Regions from separate parts of the Pseudarthrobacter sp. NIBRBAC000502772 genome, predicted to be linked through region 2. Evidence: predicted binding sites of a transcription regulator. Region 2 holds the regulator's gene; the other holds the start of a gene.
What was found. The regulator LexA, encoded in region 2, represses DNA repair genes until DNA is damaged. The targets are predictions, from matches to a motif close to TCGAACANNTGTTCGA.

Region 1: a site for LexA is predicted at 4,990-5,005, ahead of NIBR502772_RS14675 (DUF6504 family protein). Genes of this name have one in related genera too.

The regions. Positions count from the first base shown of each region.
Region 1 is NZ_CP041188.1:3,187,050-3,194,200, forward strand. Features, by position in the region: gene thrS (threonine--tRNA ligase) at 1-994, opposite strand, end outside; gene NIBR502772_RS14670 (DNA polymerase III subunit alpha) at 1,111-4,599, opposite strand; gene NIBR502772_RS14675 (DUF6504 family protein) at 4,596-4,931, opposite strand; gene NIBR502772_RS14680 (hypothetical protein) at 5,086-5,475, shown strand; gene NIBR502772_RS14685 (chorismate mutase) at 5,531-5,851, opposite strand; gene NIBR502772_RS14690 (VOC family protein) at 5,871-6,293, shown strand; gene NIBR502772_RS14695 (SOS response-associated peptidase) at 6,319-7,050, opposite strand.
Region 2 is NZ_CP041188.1:2,086,038-2,093,188, forward strand. Features, by position in the region: gene hflX (GTPase HflX) at 1-399, shown strand, start outside; gene NIBR502772_RS09720 (ATP-dependent DNA helicase) at 392-2,449, shown strand; gene lexA (transcriptional repressor LexA) at 2,462-3,208, opposite strand; gene NIBR502772_RS09730 (LysM peptidoglycan-binding domain-containing protein) at 3,675-3,998, shown strand; gene NIBR502772_RS09735 (histidinol-phosphate transaminase) at 4,077-5,195, shown strand; gene hisB (imidazoleglycerol-phosphate dehydratase HisB) at 5,277-5,903, shown strand; gene hisH (imidazole glycerol phosphate synthase subunit HisH) at 5,900-6,631, shown strand; gene NIBR502772_RS22390 (hypothetical protein) at 6,632-6,790, shown strand; partial or broken gene priA (bifunctional 1-(5-phosphoribosyl)-5-((5-phosphoribosylamino)methylideneamino)imidazole-4-carboxamide isomerase/phosphoribosylanthranilate isomerase PriA) at 6,848-7,151, shown strand, end outside.

The DNA.
Region 1 (7,151 bases), 1.1 Mb from region 2:
TGTACCAGTCCAGGTGGCCCGAGACTTCGTACAGGTGGCCCTTGGTGATGTGGGGCGTGTAGACGAACTCGTAGCCGGCGTCGACGTGGCGCTGGCGGGAGTAGTCCTCCATCTCCTTGCGGATAATGCCGCCTTTGGGGTGGAACACCGGCAGGCCGGAGCCCAGCTCGTCAGGGAAGGAGAACAGGTCAAGTTCGACGCCGAGCTTGCGGTGGTCGCGCCGCTCGGCCTCGGCGATGCGCTCCTGGTAGGCCTTGAGCGCGTCCTTGGTGGGCCAGGCGGTGCCGTAGATGCGCTGGAGCTGCTGGTTCTTCTGGTTGCCCAGCCAGTACGCGGAGGAGGACCGGGTCAGGGCGAAGGCGTTGGAGATGAGCTTGGTGTTGGGCAGGTGCGGGCCGCGGCAGAGGTCGCACCAGACCGTGGTGCCCTCTTTGCGCTCGACATTGTTGTAGATGGTGATGTCGCCGGCGCCGACCTCGACGTTGACGCCCTCGCCGGCTTCGGCGGCGTTGTTCTTCTTGCCCAGGAGTTCGAGCTTGTAGGGCTCGTTCTTCATGGCCTCGCGGGCCTCGTCCTCGCTGACCACGCGGCGGACGAACTTCTGGTTCTGGTTGACGATCTTGAGCATCATCTTCTCGAGGGTCTTGAGGTCCTCGGGGGTGAACGGTTCAGCGACGTCGAAGTCGAAGTAGAAGCCGTCGGTGATGTACGGGCCGATGCCCAGCTTGGCGTCCGGGCGCAGCTGCTGCACGGCCTGGGCCATGACGTGGGCGGTGGAGTGGCGGAGGACGTCCAGGCCGTCCGGGGAATCGATGGTGACGCCCTCGATCTCGGCGCCCTCGGGCAGCTCCTGGTCCAGGTCCTTCAGCTCGCCGTTGACGCGGGCAACAACAACGTCGCGGCGCTCAAAGAAGAGTTCCGCACCGGTTGTCCCGGTAGTCACCTTGGTCTCTTCGCCATCGACGATGAGGGTGATCTGCTGGGCATCTGACACGGGTGTCTCCTATTCAAAGTTTTAGGCTTCATAGCTTGCGGCGTACGGGGACCACAGCCAGCCATCGTCAATGCTATCGGTTTCCCGGGAGGCCGACCAACGGGACCCGCGGCCGCTCAGCCGCCCATTCCGGTAATCGCCAGGCTTCGGCTGATCCCGTCCAAAGGATGCGGCACATCGGTGCTCTCCACCCGATCCGCCGCGAACGGCAGGGATTCCACCCGGCTCAGGTCCCAGGCCATGCTGGCGCTCAGGCTGATTCCCCGGGGACCTGTCCGCCGGGTGGTGCCCCGGATCAGCAGCAGCCTGGTGCCGAACAGCAGCAGCCCCGCCTGTTCCTGGGCTTCATGGAAGAACACGGAGTCGACGCAGCCGGTGCCGTCGTCGATGCTGATGAACACCACCCGCCGGCCGCCGCGCATGGGCGGTGTCTGGGTGGCGATGCGCACCCCGGCCACCAGCACCTCGGTGCCGTTGCGCAGGCTCAACAGTTTGTCTGCAGTGGTGACCCCCAGCCGGTCCAGCATGGGCCGGTGGCTGTCCATCAGGTGCCCGCTGACATCAATGGCCATCAGGTCCAGTTCTGCCCGGACGTTTTCCACCAGGGTGGGCGCGGGAAGCCCGGGCTTGACGTTCCGCAGCTCCACATCCCCCAGCGGCAGGGACAGCTGCCCGTCCATGATGTCGAGGCCCTTCCGGGTACCGCCCGCGGCCTGGAGCTGCTGCAGGTGCTGGACGAGGTCCGCGCGGTTGGCGGCGCCTCCCGATTCACGGTGCAGGGAGTCAAAGGCACCCAGCTGGGCGAGCCTTTTGATGCTTGGCTTGCTCAGCCTGGACCGGGCACGGAGGTCAGCCAGGGAGTCGTAGGGCTGGCCGGCGACAATCCGCTTGAGCTCGGTCCCGGACAGGCCGTAGATGCCGTTAAGGCTCAGCCGGATCCCCAGCTTGCCGGCGTCCGGCCCGTCCGTCACCCGTTCCACCCGGTACTCGGCATGGCTGCGGTTGATGTCCAGCGGCAGGATGGGGATGCCCAGCCTGCGGGCCTCGGCAACCAGCAGCCGTTTGGGGTACATGCCGGGATCGTGTTCCCACAGCCCGGCCAGGAAAGCCTCGGGGTGGTGCGTCTTGAGCCAGGCGGACTGGTAGGTGGGAACGGCAAATGCCGCACCGTGCGCCTTGCAGAAGCCGAAGCTGCCAAAGGCTTTCAGGGTCCCCCAGACCTTGTCCACCACTTCCGGGGTGTACCCCTTGATCCGGGCTTCCCTGCGGAAGAACTCTTCCACTTTCAGCTCGTGGACCTCGTTGCCGAGCGCCCGGCGGAACTCATCCGCGCGCGCCAGGCCGCAGCCGGTCATCACGTGGAAGGTTTTCAGGATCTGTTCATGGAAGACAGTGACGCCATGGGTTTCCTGCAGCACGGGTTTCAGGTCGGGGTGCGGGTAGACCTCCGGTGCGAAGCCGTGCCGGTGCTCCAGGAAGGGCCGCACCATGTCCGATTTCATGGGGCCGGGCCGGAACAGCGAAATGTCGATGATGAGGTCATTGAACTCACGCGGCGCCAGCTTGCCGATCAGTTCACGCTGGCCGGGTGACTCGATCTGGAAGCAGCCCAGGGTGTGGGTGCTGCGGATCAGTTCGTAGGTTGGTTCATCATCCAGCGGCACGGCGTTGAGGTCGATGTGGCCGTTCTCGGCGATGTAGTCCGGCCCGGTCCCGTCAGGACCTGCAGGGTGGGCCCCTGCCGCCACCACTTCCGCTTTGGAAGGATGGATCCGGATGACTTCCCGGACGGCAAACGCCATGGCGCTCTGCATCCTGACCCCCAGGACATCAAGCTTGAGCATGCCCATGGGATCCATGTCGTGTTTATCGAACTGGCTCATGGGCAGCCCCAGCCCGCTGGGCTGCACCGGGGTCCGGTCAAGCAGCGTGGCATCGCCCAGGATCACCCCGCAAGGATGCATGGAGATATGGCGGGGCAGCCGGTCCAGCCGTTCCGTGAGGTCCACCAGCAGGTCAAGCTGCTGGTTTTCGGCGAAGTCCCGTTGTTCCACCCGGCCGGCGAACTCCCGCAGCTCAGGTTTCTCAACCAGTGCCTCACGGAATTTCCGGGCCGAAAAACGCCACAGCTGCTTGGCGATCTCACCGACGTCGTCATCGTCCATCCCCAGGGCCATCCCGGCGTCGCGGACTGCACCGCGTGCGCGGTACCCGTTCTGCATGCTCATCAGCGTGACGCGCTCGGAACCGAAGCGGTCAAAGATCCGTCGGTACACGTTGTGCCGTTCGGCGCTTTCGACGTCGATGTCGATGTCCGGCAGCGTGGCCCGGTCCCGGGACAGGAAGCGTTCGAAGATCAGGTCGTGTTGCAGGGGGTCCACCTGGCTGACATCAATCAGGTAGTTGACCAGGCTGGAGGCCCCGGAACCACGGGCGGCTGCCCTGACCCCCATGTCCATGATCATCCGGGAGACCTCCGCGACCGTGAGGAAATAGGAGGAAAACCCGAGGTTCCTGATGATTCCCAGCTCGTGCTCCAGCCGCGAGCGCATGTCCTTGTGGGCTGAGCCTGATATTCCGGGGAACCGCCTGCTGATCCCGGCCTCACAGCGCTGCACCAGTTCATCGTGCGGGTCCTGGCTGATGCCTATGACCGATGCCTCGGGGACCACCGGCTGCTTCCAGCCCATGTCAGTCACCGGGTCAATCCGGCAGAAGTCGGCGAGCGCCTCGGTCTGTGCCATCAGCTGTTTGAGGTCCGCTGCGCCATACCCTGCGGCGCGGATGATTTCCTTGCCGAGCTGAAGCATCTGGGCTGAGGATTTGAGCCAGGCCTGCCCGTTGGGCTGGAGCAGCGGTTCGGCCGCGAGTTCGGGGAGTGACTTCAGCGTCCGGGCGGAGTCGAGCACGTCAGCTGTGGCGGCGCCGTCCTCTGCGCAGTAGCGGACGGCGTTGGTGAGCACGGCCGGTACGTGGTGTTCTTCCGCGAGTTTGAGCATTCGTACTGCGTGGGCGGTGCTCAGGGGCGCTCCGGGGGCAGTGAGCTGGGAAACGACTTCCGCCACCAGGGTTCTTGGGGGCATGGCGTCCAGCCAGCTTTTGAAAAGGGTGCGCGGACGGAGGTAGCGGCGGCCGCTCATGGCCCGTCCGACGTCGGAATCCGGGCCGATCAGGACCGTCAGGACCGGTTTCAGGGTTTTGGGGTCGAGCGTGCGGGAGGCGAGTTCGGCGCGGGTGACCGCCACGGGCACCGCTCCCCCGGCTTTGCCGGAGGTGCGGGCATGGGCATCGGACACCAGCCGGCACAGTGCGCGGTAGCCCGCCCCGTTGTTGTGGCCGCGGGCGAGTACCACTACCCTGCCGGCGAGCTGGGTGCGGTGGTCGCCGTCGTCGTCGAAAACCGCAAGGTCCACCCCCACGATGGGGTCGATGCCGGCTTCCATGCAGGCTTTGAGGTGTTTGATGGTGCCGTAGAGGCCGTCCCGGTCCGTGCAGGCGAGCGCGGTTGCGCCGTCCGCGGCGGCAACCTGGGCCAGTTCGTCGGGCCAGGCAACGCCATAGTGTGCGCTGAAGGCCGTGGAAACGTGAAGGTGGGAGAAGCTCATGCTGTTTGTGGCCGGAGGGCGTCGTGGATCCGCAGGAGCCTCCAGCGGCCGCTGCCGGTATGCCGGCTCAGGTCCAGGGTGAGCGGCTCTCCTGCATCCCGGGGGCCGGCACCCCGCGGGTCCGCCTGCACTTGGACGCGCCAGATTTCGTGGTCCACCAGCCCCGGCCCGCTGCCGAGCGGCGCACGGCGTTCCTCGGCCCACCACTGCCGGCGTTCATACCACCGGACGGGCTCGGCGCACACCGTGTAGTGCCGTCCGGCCCACTGGAGGTTCAGCGGCTGGCCGGCGGGGGTGCAGACAACGTCCACGGACTCGCTGAACATACCCATGGGCGCCTCCCGGAACTGAACGGAGCTGATGCAAAATGCTGATGCAAAAGCAAGGTATTCGAATACATGTTCGAATACCTTGAGTCTACGACGACGCTCCGACAAAACCTAGACAGGGGTGGACGGACGGGCAGCAGGGAGGCAGGATTGTGGCATGAGCACCAATGACGCACTCCTCAAGCACGTAAGCATCAAGGCCCAGGACGAAAAGCTCGTGGCAACCTTTGATATCGACGGCAACATACCGGGGGCAGGTGCGTACGTAGTGGGACTGGTGGCGGCGAGCCCTGATTACTCATCGCAAAGACGCTTGGGCATTGAGTTCATGAACGGGGAGGCCATTGCCTTCTACTCGTTCAGCCATGACCAGAGCGCCGAGGAAAACTATGATCTTGGCGGCGTGACGCACTCGGGCAGCACCATCACCGGCAACTTCCCCGTCGCGGCCGTCCATGGCCTGGGCAAGGGCCACATCATGTCGGCCTTCAGCGAGGCTGACGGCAGGGAGTTCCAGTCGGGCGTCGCCGTCGACGAAGCGCTCTAGGGAACACCGGGGCAGGTGCTGCCGGAAGCGTGTCCGGACAGCACCTGCGGCAGCGTCAGCTGCTTTCTCTGTGGACCTTCATTTCGAGTTTGATGAACCCCGAGATCATGGCCCGGTAAGTTGATTCCACAATGTCCGGATCAATGTCCTTCTTTTCCGCGGCGGCCCGGACATGCTCGATCACTCGTTCCACCCGGCCGGGGGCGCGGACTTCAGCGTCGTCCCCCTTCAGTGTTCCGGCGATCCGGATCAGGCGTTCACGCCGCGCAATGAGGGTGACAATCTGCTCGTCAACTTCGTCTACCGCAATCCGAACAGCAGCGAGCTGTTCTTTGTCGGCCAAAGCGTCCCTATCGTTTCCTTGAATTGTTGCCATCTTCTGACAGTATCGAAGCATGCAGCCCAGAGTCGACTTCATCTCACTAGGCGTTCGCAGTGTTGACGCCTCCCGCCGGTTCTACGCGGAGGGCCTCGGTTGGCCTGTCCACCGCGAGTTTCCCGGTGATGTGGTGTTCATCCAGGTCAACCATGGCCTCATCCTTTCCCTGTGGGACGCCGCGCAGATGCACGCCGAGGCGGGGGTAGGTGTCCCCGGCCCGGTCCCCTGCATCACGCTCAGCCACAACCTGCCCAGCACCGAGGCGGTGGACCGGGTCATGGCGGAAGCGGCATCGGCCGGGGCCACTATCGTCGCCGCGCCGGTCACCCAGCCCTGGGGCGGGTACAGCGGCTATTTCGCCGATCCGGACGGCTTCCGCTGGGAAGTTGCCTACAACCCCACGTGGACAGTGGACGACGCCGGCAAGGTCACCGTTTAGGGGCATGTCCCGCCCGAGTGCCGGTTTAGAACAAGGCTTCCACCGGCCGGATCAGTTCCGGGGAGTTGTTGCGTACGTTGCCTACCTCGGTGCCAACGGAATCCACGTGCCAGTCGGCCGCGACGTCCTTCACATGGGCGCGGACCAGGTCCACCAGAAAGGCGGCGTCGTCGATCTGCGGGTCGATCCACGACGCCATGGTGGCCCGGTCCATGGGCAGCGGCACGCGGTCGTGCAGGGCGGTGAGCTTGCCGAAAATTGTGGACTCGGCACCGGGCGGCGGGGTGTCCGCCGTCAGGATGGATGTGGAGAGCATCCACCGCCCGGGATCACCCTCGGCCTTGGACGGATCCTTCCACCACTCATACAGGCCCGCGAACACCAGCCCGCTGCCTTTGCCTGGATGGACGTAGTAGGGCTGCTTGGCTTTGCCGGTGCCCTGCTTCCATTCGTAGTACCCGTCCGCCGGGACAGCGCAACGACGTGACTTCACGGCCTTGCGGAAGGCCGGCTTCTCCAGCACCGTCTCGCTCCGCGCGTTGATCATCTTGGGGCCGATACCAGGATCCTTCGCCCAGGACGGCACCAGGCCCCAGCGGGCAACATGCAGCTGCCGCACAGGGCCGTCGTCGATCAGCCGTTCCAGGACGATCGGCACGGGGTCGGTCGGTGCCACGTTCCATGACGGCGGAAGGTGCACTTCCTCCTCCAGCTGGGCATCAAAGTCGGCCAGCAAGTCACCCACGGCCCGTGCCATCACATAGCGTCCACACATGGCTCCAGCATGCCATCAGCGTTATGTACTGTCATCCGGCACCGCATCCGCCGGGCTGGCTCAGGGAATAGCCCGCCTCGGGT
Region 2 (7,151 bases):
CACCCGGACCCGGAGGGCCAGATTGCTGCAGTCCGCAAGGTCTTCAGCGAAGTGGATGCCCGCAAGGTGCCGGAGATCATTGTCCTGAACAAGGCCGATGCCGCTGATCCGTTTGTGGTGGAGCGCCTCAAGCAGCGCGAGCCGCGCCACGTGGTGGTCTCGGCCCGCACCGGGCAGGGGATCGCCGAACTGCTGCGGGCCATCAGTGACGGGATTCCGCGGCCCGGCGTGAAGCTGGAGCTCCTGATTCCCTACGACCGCGGTGACCTGATCAGCAAACTGCACGAGACCGATGCCGAGATCCTGAGCCTGGATCACGGCGAGCACGGTACCCGCGCCTTGGTGATGGTGCGCGAGGGCCTTGCGGCTGAACTGGAATCCTTCATCAACCATGACTGAGGTTGCGGCGGGGGAAGTCAAAGGTACGGCTGGCGAGGAATTCGTGATCGAACTGCTCGACCGCGCCGTGGCCGGCATGGGCGGTCAAAGCCGCAGCGGGCAGCACGAAATGGCCAGGCAGGTGGCCAAGGCCATCGAAACCGGCGACCACCTCCTGGTTCAGGCCGGAACGGGGACCGGGAAGTCCCTGGCCTACCTGATTCCGCTCATTGCGCACTCGCTCGTGAGCAACAAACCCACCCTGGTGTCAACGGCCACGCTTGCGCTGCAGACCCAGATTGTGGGCCGCGACCTTCCCCGGCTGCTGAAGACCATCACCCCTGCCCTGGACCGCCCTGTCAAGGTGGCCCTGGTCAAGGGCCGCTCCAACTATGTGTGCCAGCACAAGCTCGAAGGCGGGTTCCCCTCCGAGGAACCCGCCGAGGGCCAGCTGTTCTCCCTCGGCGAAGACACCAGCGTCCCGCATTTCGCCGCTGCCTTGGGCGGGCCGTCGTCCCAACTCGGCAAGGAAGTGGTGCGACTGCGCGAGTGGGCGGAGAAGACCACCACGGGCGACCGTGATGAACTGCTTCCCGGAGTAACAGACCGGGCCTGGCGGCAGGTTTCAGTGACGTCCATGGAATGCCTTGGGGCCCAGAAATGCCCCATGGCAGCCGAATGCTTCAGCGAACTGGCGCGCCACGCCGCCGCCGAGGCCGACGTTGTGGTCACCAACCATGCCATGCTCGCCGTCAGCGCCTTTGAAGGCCTGGCAGTTCTTCCCGAGTACGACGTTGTGGTGGTGGACGAGGCCCACGAACTGCAGGACCGGGTCACCGGTGCGGTGTCGGGGCAACTCTCCGTGGCAATGATCCACGCTGCGGCGTCGGGCGCAAGGAAACACACGGCCATCACCGTGGATGCCCTCAACGCAGCTGCCGCCAACCTGGAACTCGCCCTGGACGGCGTGCCCAACGGGCTGCTCCCGAATGGCCTCAACGACGAACAGCTGGATTGTGTGGACCAGTTGCGTGAGGCCTGCCGTGCTGCACTGTCCGATTCCAAGGGGGACGGCAGCCAAACGGCCGACGGCGGGCGGCAGCTCGCGCGCTCACGCCTGATGCTGATCCTCGAACTGTGCGAGCGGCTGATCGTGGCCCGTGAAAACCGCGAAGTGGTGTGGTTTTCCCGCGCAAGTTCCTTCGATCCGCAACAGGGCTATGCGCAGCCCGACGAGTCTGCGCCGGTCCTGGTCAACATCGCGCCGCTTAGCGTTGCCGGCAAGCTCCGCGAAGGGCTGTTCGCCGGCCACACGGTTGTCCTGACGTCGGCAACCCTGGCCATCGGCTCAGCCTTTGAACCGACCGCCGGCGGCTTGGGACTGGTGGGGGAGGGCGCGCCCAGCTGGAGCGGGATCGATGTCGGATCGCCCTTTGACTATCCCAAACAGGGGATCCTCTATGTCGCAGGGCACCTCCCCAAGCCAGGCCGCGGGGCGTCGCCGGAGGCCCTCGATGAACTGGAGGCGCTGATCCGCGCGTCCGGCGGCGGCGCCCTGTGTCTGTTTTCGTCCCGCCGAGCCGCCGAGGAGGCCGCTGAAGCGATGCGTCCCCGGCTTGGCCTCAGCATTCTCTGCCAGGGCGACTCCACCATGACGGCCCTCGTGAAGCAGTTCGCGGACGAGCCCGATACGTGCCTGTTCGGCACCATGTCCCTGTGGCAGGGTGTTGATGTTCCCGGTGGATCATGCCGGCTGGTGGTGATCGACCGCATTCCGTTCCCACGGCCGGATGACCCGCTGATGACCGCACGATCCCGCGCCGTTGCGCAGGCCGGCGGAAACGGCTTTATGGCGGTATCGGCGACCCACGCGGCCATCCGCCTGGCCCAGGGCGCGGGCAGGCTGATCCGTTCCACCGGAGACAAAGGCGTGGTGGCCGTGCTTGATTCCCGGCTTGCTACAGAACGCTACGCCGGATTCCTGCGCGCCGCTCTGCCGCCATTCTGGCCCACCACGGACCGCAAAACAGCGTTCGCCGCCCTGGAAAGGCTGGCCGGGAAGGGCGCCTGACTGCGCGCAGTCCTATAGCGACCGGAGGACCGAGACGACCTTGCCCATGATGGTGGCGTGATCGCCCAGGATGGGCTCGTACTGGGTGTTCTGCGGCAACAGCCACGTGTGGCCGTCGCGCTGGCGGAAGGTCTTGACGGTGGCTTCGTCGTCCAGCAGGGCCGCGACAATATCGCCGTTGGAGGCGTCTGCCTGCCGTCGGACCACTACCCAGTCGCCGTCGCAGATGGCAGCATCCACCATGGAGTCGCCGGCCACACGCAGCATAAAGAGCTCGCCCTGGCCCACGAGCTGCCGGGGCAGGGGCATCACATCTTCCACCACCTGGTCAGCAAGGATGGGCCCGCCGGCCGCGATCCGGCCCACCAACGGCACCATCGCGGTGTCCATGGCAGAGGGAAGTTCGGTGACCGTCCCGCCGATGCCGTGCAGGAGTGAGGGCTTGGTTGTCCCGTTCGACTTAGTGGACCCGCCGTCAAGCGTCAACGGCATCAGGACTTCCATGGCGCGCGGACGCTTGGGGTCCCGGCGCAAGTATCCCAGCTTCTCCAGCTGTGAGAGCTGGTGGGTCACGCTCGACAAACTCGCCAGGCCCACGGTGTCACCGATTTCACGCATCGACGGCGGATAGCCATTGTCATTCACCGAGCGCTGGATGGTTTCAAGGATCTTCTTTTGGCGGGCGGTGAGCCCCTTGGGGGTTCGTGGGGGCTGGCGGCGCTGCGGTGTCGCCTTGCCCTCGGCGGCTGGTGCTGCCATGTTCGCCAATGCCTTTCGGTTGCCCGGCTCCGCTCCGGCCGCTGGTGCCTGGAACGCCCCGGGGCTGGTGTCGGAGTTGATTGTCAGACCCTGCTGATCAACTACAGAGGTGGTTGTTCTTTGATCCAAACGTAGGCCAGCCACAGGGCTTTTTCAAACATTTGTTCTAGCGAGTCTCGACAATATTCGTTGATAAGTGCTAAAAATGAAGAAGCAAAGTTCGAACATGTGTTCTACTCGTTGCTTGCGGATTCGAATATTCGAATTTATGGACGGCCCAGGCCGGCACCGGCAAGTGGACGCGGAGGGCGCGCCGGGCAGCACAGTATGGTCCAGGAGGGCTCATTTCATGTCAGCTATATCTGCTTCGCAGGACTCGCGTCCGCAGTTCATTTCCGTGCAGGACCTCACCTCGCGGCAGTGGTCCGCACCCGTTCCGACGTCGGGAGCGGCGCCAAGGCAGCGCATGGAACCGTTGCCGCCGCTGCGCCTGACGCGCAGGGGCCGGATTGTGCTCATCGGCATCCCGCTCGTGATTCTTGCCGCAATCCTGCTTTCCCTGGCAGGTTTCCTCAACGCCCCGGCAAAAGCCGCCGATTCTGCCGCCGACCTGTCGCTAACGCCAACAGTCTCGGTCACGGTGCAGGCCGGCCAGTCACTCTGGGCCATCGCCAGTACCGTTGCGCCCGAGCGTGATCCCCGTGATGTCATCGCGGATATTGCCCAGTTGAACAACCTTTCCGCCGGCGGCGTTGTCCCCGGACAGCAGCTCTTCGTCCCCACCAGGTAAAGAGCCTGCGGGCTCGGGCGTGTGCCGCCGCAGGCCGTCACATTTTCCGGCCGTCTGCTTCGGACCTAAACTGTTCAGGTGAATGACCAGCTAGAGCGTCTGAACAGACTTCCCCTCCGGACCAACCTCCGCGGGCTGACCCCGTACGGTGCCCCGCAGCTGGATGTACCTATCCTGCTGAACGTCAACGAAAACACCCATGGCGTCCCGGCGGACGTCCGGGCCGCGATCAGCGTGGCCGTGACGGAAGCCGCGGCGGGCCTCAACCGCTACCCGGACCGTGAGTTCACCGAACTCCGGGAAGCGCTGGCCGAGTATCTCGGCCACGGTCTTGATGCCACCAACATCTGGGCGGCCAACGGGTCCAACGAGGTCCTCCAGCAGATTCTCCAGGCTTTCGGCGGACCCGGGCGGACGGCCCTGGGTTTCCCGCCCACGTACTCGATGTATCCGCTCCTGGCCAGCGGCACGGACACCGGGTACATCGTCGGGCAGCGGGCCGACGATTACGGGCTCAGTGCCGAGTCGGCCGCGTTGCAGGTCAAAGAGCTTCAGCCCAACATCGTTTTCCTCTGCTCGCCGAACAATCCCACCGGCACGGGGCTGGGCCTGGACGTTGTGGAGGCCGTGTACGAGGCCGGCGAGGCCGGCCAGACGATCGTCATCGTTGACGAGGCCTACCACGAGTTCGCCCACGACGGAACGCCGAGCGCCCTTACGTTGCTGCCCGGCCGGGAGCGCCTCATTGTGTCCCGCACCATGAGCAAGGCGTTCGCCCTCGCGGGCGCCCGCCTGGGCTACATGGCTGCCGCTCCTGAAGTCACGGACGCGCTGCGCCTGGTCCGGCTGCCGTACCACCTTTCGGCCATCACCCAGGCAACAGCCCTCGCCGCCCTGCAGCACCGCACTGCGCTGATGGCCGACGTCGAGGACATCAAGGAACAGCGCGACCGCATCGTTTCGGAACTTACGCGAATGGGACTCAAACCTGCCGCCTCCGATTCGAACTATGTCTTCTTCGGCGGCCTCGACAGCCCGCATGACGTCTGGCAGCGGCTGCTGGACGACGGCGTGCTGATCCGCGACGTCGGCATCCCCGGCCACCTGCGTGTCACGGCGGGAACTGAGACGGAGACCACAGCCTTCCTGACGTCGCTGGAACGCATCCTGGCCAGCCAGGCCAGGCTGCCCGCCTAAACTTGAAGTATCGGCGCCGCCGCGCGCCGGCACATCTCCTTCGCTTTCGCACCACTGACTTCGCCTAAAGGACATATGACCATGAGCTTCACCGGATCGAACGCTGCCGCGCCCCGGACCGCACGCATGGAGCGTGCCACCAGTGAATCGTCAGTGCTCGTGGAGATTAACCTCGACGGCACGGGCGTTTCGGACATCGACACGTCTGTCCCGTTCTACGACCACATGCTGACGGCGCTCTGCAAGCACTCGCTCATTGACATGACGGTCAAAGCCACCGGTGACATCCACATTGACGTCCACCACACGGTGGAGGACGTCGCCATCACGTTCGGTGAAGTCCTGCGCACTGCCTTGGGAAACAAGGCCGGGATCCGCAGGTTCGGCGAGGCCACCGTGCCCCTCGACGAAGCCCTGGCGCACGCCGTCGTCGACGTCTCCGGCCGCCCCTACCTGGTGCACGGCGGAGAACCTGCCGGGCAGGAGTACCACTTGATCGGCGGCCACTTCACGGGGTCATTGACCCGCCACGTGTTTGAGGCCATCACGCTTCATGCCGGCATCTGCCTCCACATGAACGTCATCGCGGGCCGCGACCCGCACCACATTGTGGAAGCGCAGTTCAAGGCCTTCGCCCGCGCCCTGCGTGCTGCGGTCGAGCCCGATCCCCGCGTGGAGGGAATCCCCTCCACCAAGGGTGCCCTGTGAGCGGCCAAATTCTCCGGGACGGCGCCGTCATTGATCCGGCCACCGGCAAGAAGCCTGTGTCGCCCGAAGGCAAGCCCACGGTCACTGTCCTGGATTACGGTTCGGGAAACGTCCGGTCCGCCGTGCGCGCCCTGGAGCGGGCAGGAGCCGAGGTCATCCTCAGCTCCAAGCCGGAGGACGTGCTTAATGCCGACGGCTTGGTAGTACCCGGGGTCGGCGCGTTCGAGACTGTGATGCGCGAGCTCAAGGCCGTGGACGGCATCCGGCTGATCGGCCGGCGCGTGGCCGGGGGCAGGCCGGTCCTGGCAATCTGCGTGGGCCTGCAGGTCCTGTTCGAGGCCGGGGTGGAGCACGGGACAGAAGCTGAAGGCATGGGGGAGTGGCCGGGCAAGGTGGAACTCCTTCCCGCCGAAGTGGTGCCACACATGGGCTGGAACACTGTTGACGTCCCGGAAGGATCCAAACTCTTCGCCGGCGTCGCGGACCAGCGCTTCTACTTCGTTCACTCCTATGGGGTCCAGGACTGGAACTTCGACGTGATCCAGCCGCGGATGACTGCGCCCCTGGTGACCTGGTCAGAGCATGGCGCGCGCTTTATTGCCGCAGTGGAGAACGGACCGCTCTGCGCTACCCAGTTCCACCCGGAAAAATCCGGCGACGCCGGCGCACGGCTGCTGCGCAACTGGGTGGACGGCCTTCGCAAGCCAGCTGCCACGGACGCCGCCTAGATGTGGTCGATTGTCCTGATGGGCCTGGCTGGCCTGTTGGTGGGCGGCGCACTGTCCTTCAGGCAGCAGCACAAACCGCTCTGGACCCAGGTGGGCTTCTACGTCCTGGCCGGGATGGCGCTGCTGGCCGCCTACCTCCTGACGCTTCCTGGAACCTAGCCCACACATTCAACAGTTCCGCTTCCACGAGCAACCCAACACCCAAGAGGATTTGAGATGACCACCGCAACCGATCTGCCGGTTCTTGAACTGCTGCCCGCCGTCGACGTCGTAAACGGACAGGCCGTGCGGCTGGTCCAGGGGAGGCTGGTAGCGAGACGAGCTACGGCACACCGCTGGAGGCAGCCCTCAACTGGCAGGAGCAGGGCGCCGAATGGGTGCACCTGGTGGACCTTGACGCCGCGTTCGGCCGGGGGTCGAACGCCGAGCTGCTCCGTGAAGTGGTGGGCCGGCTCGACATCAAGGTGGAGCTCTCCGGCGGACTCCGGGACGACGAATCCCTCGAGGCGGCGCTGGCCCT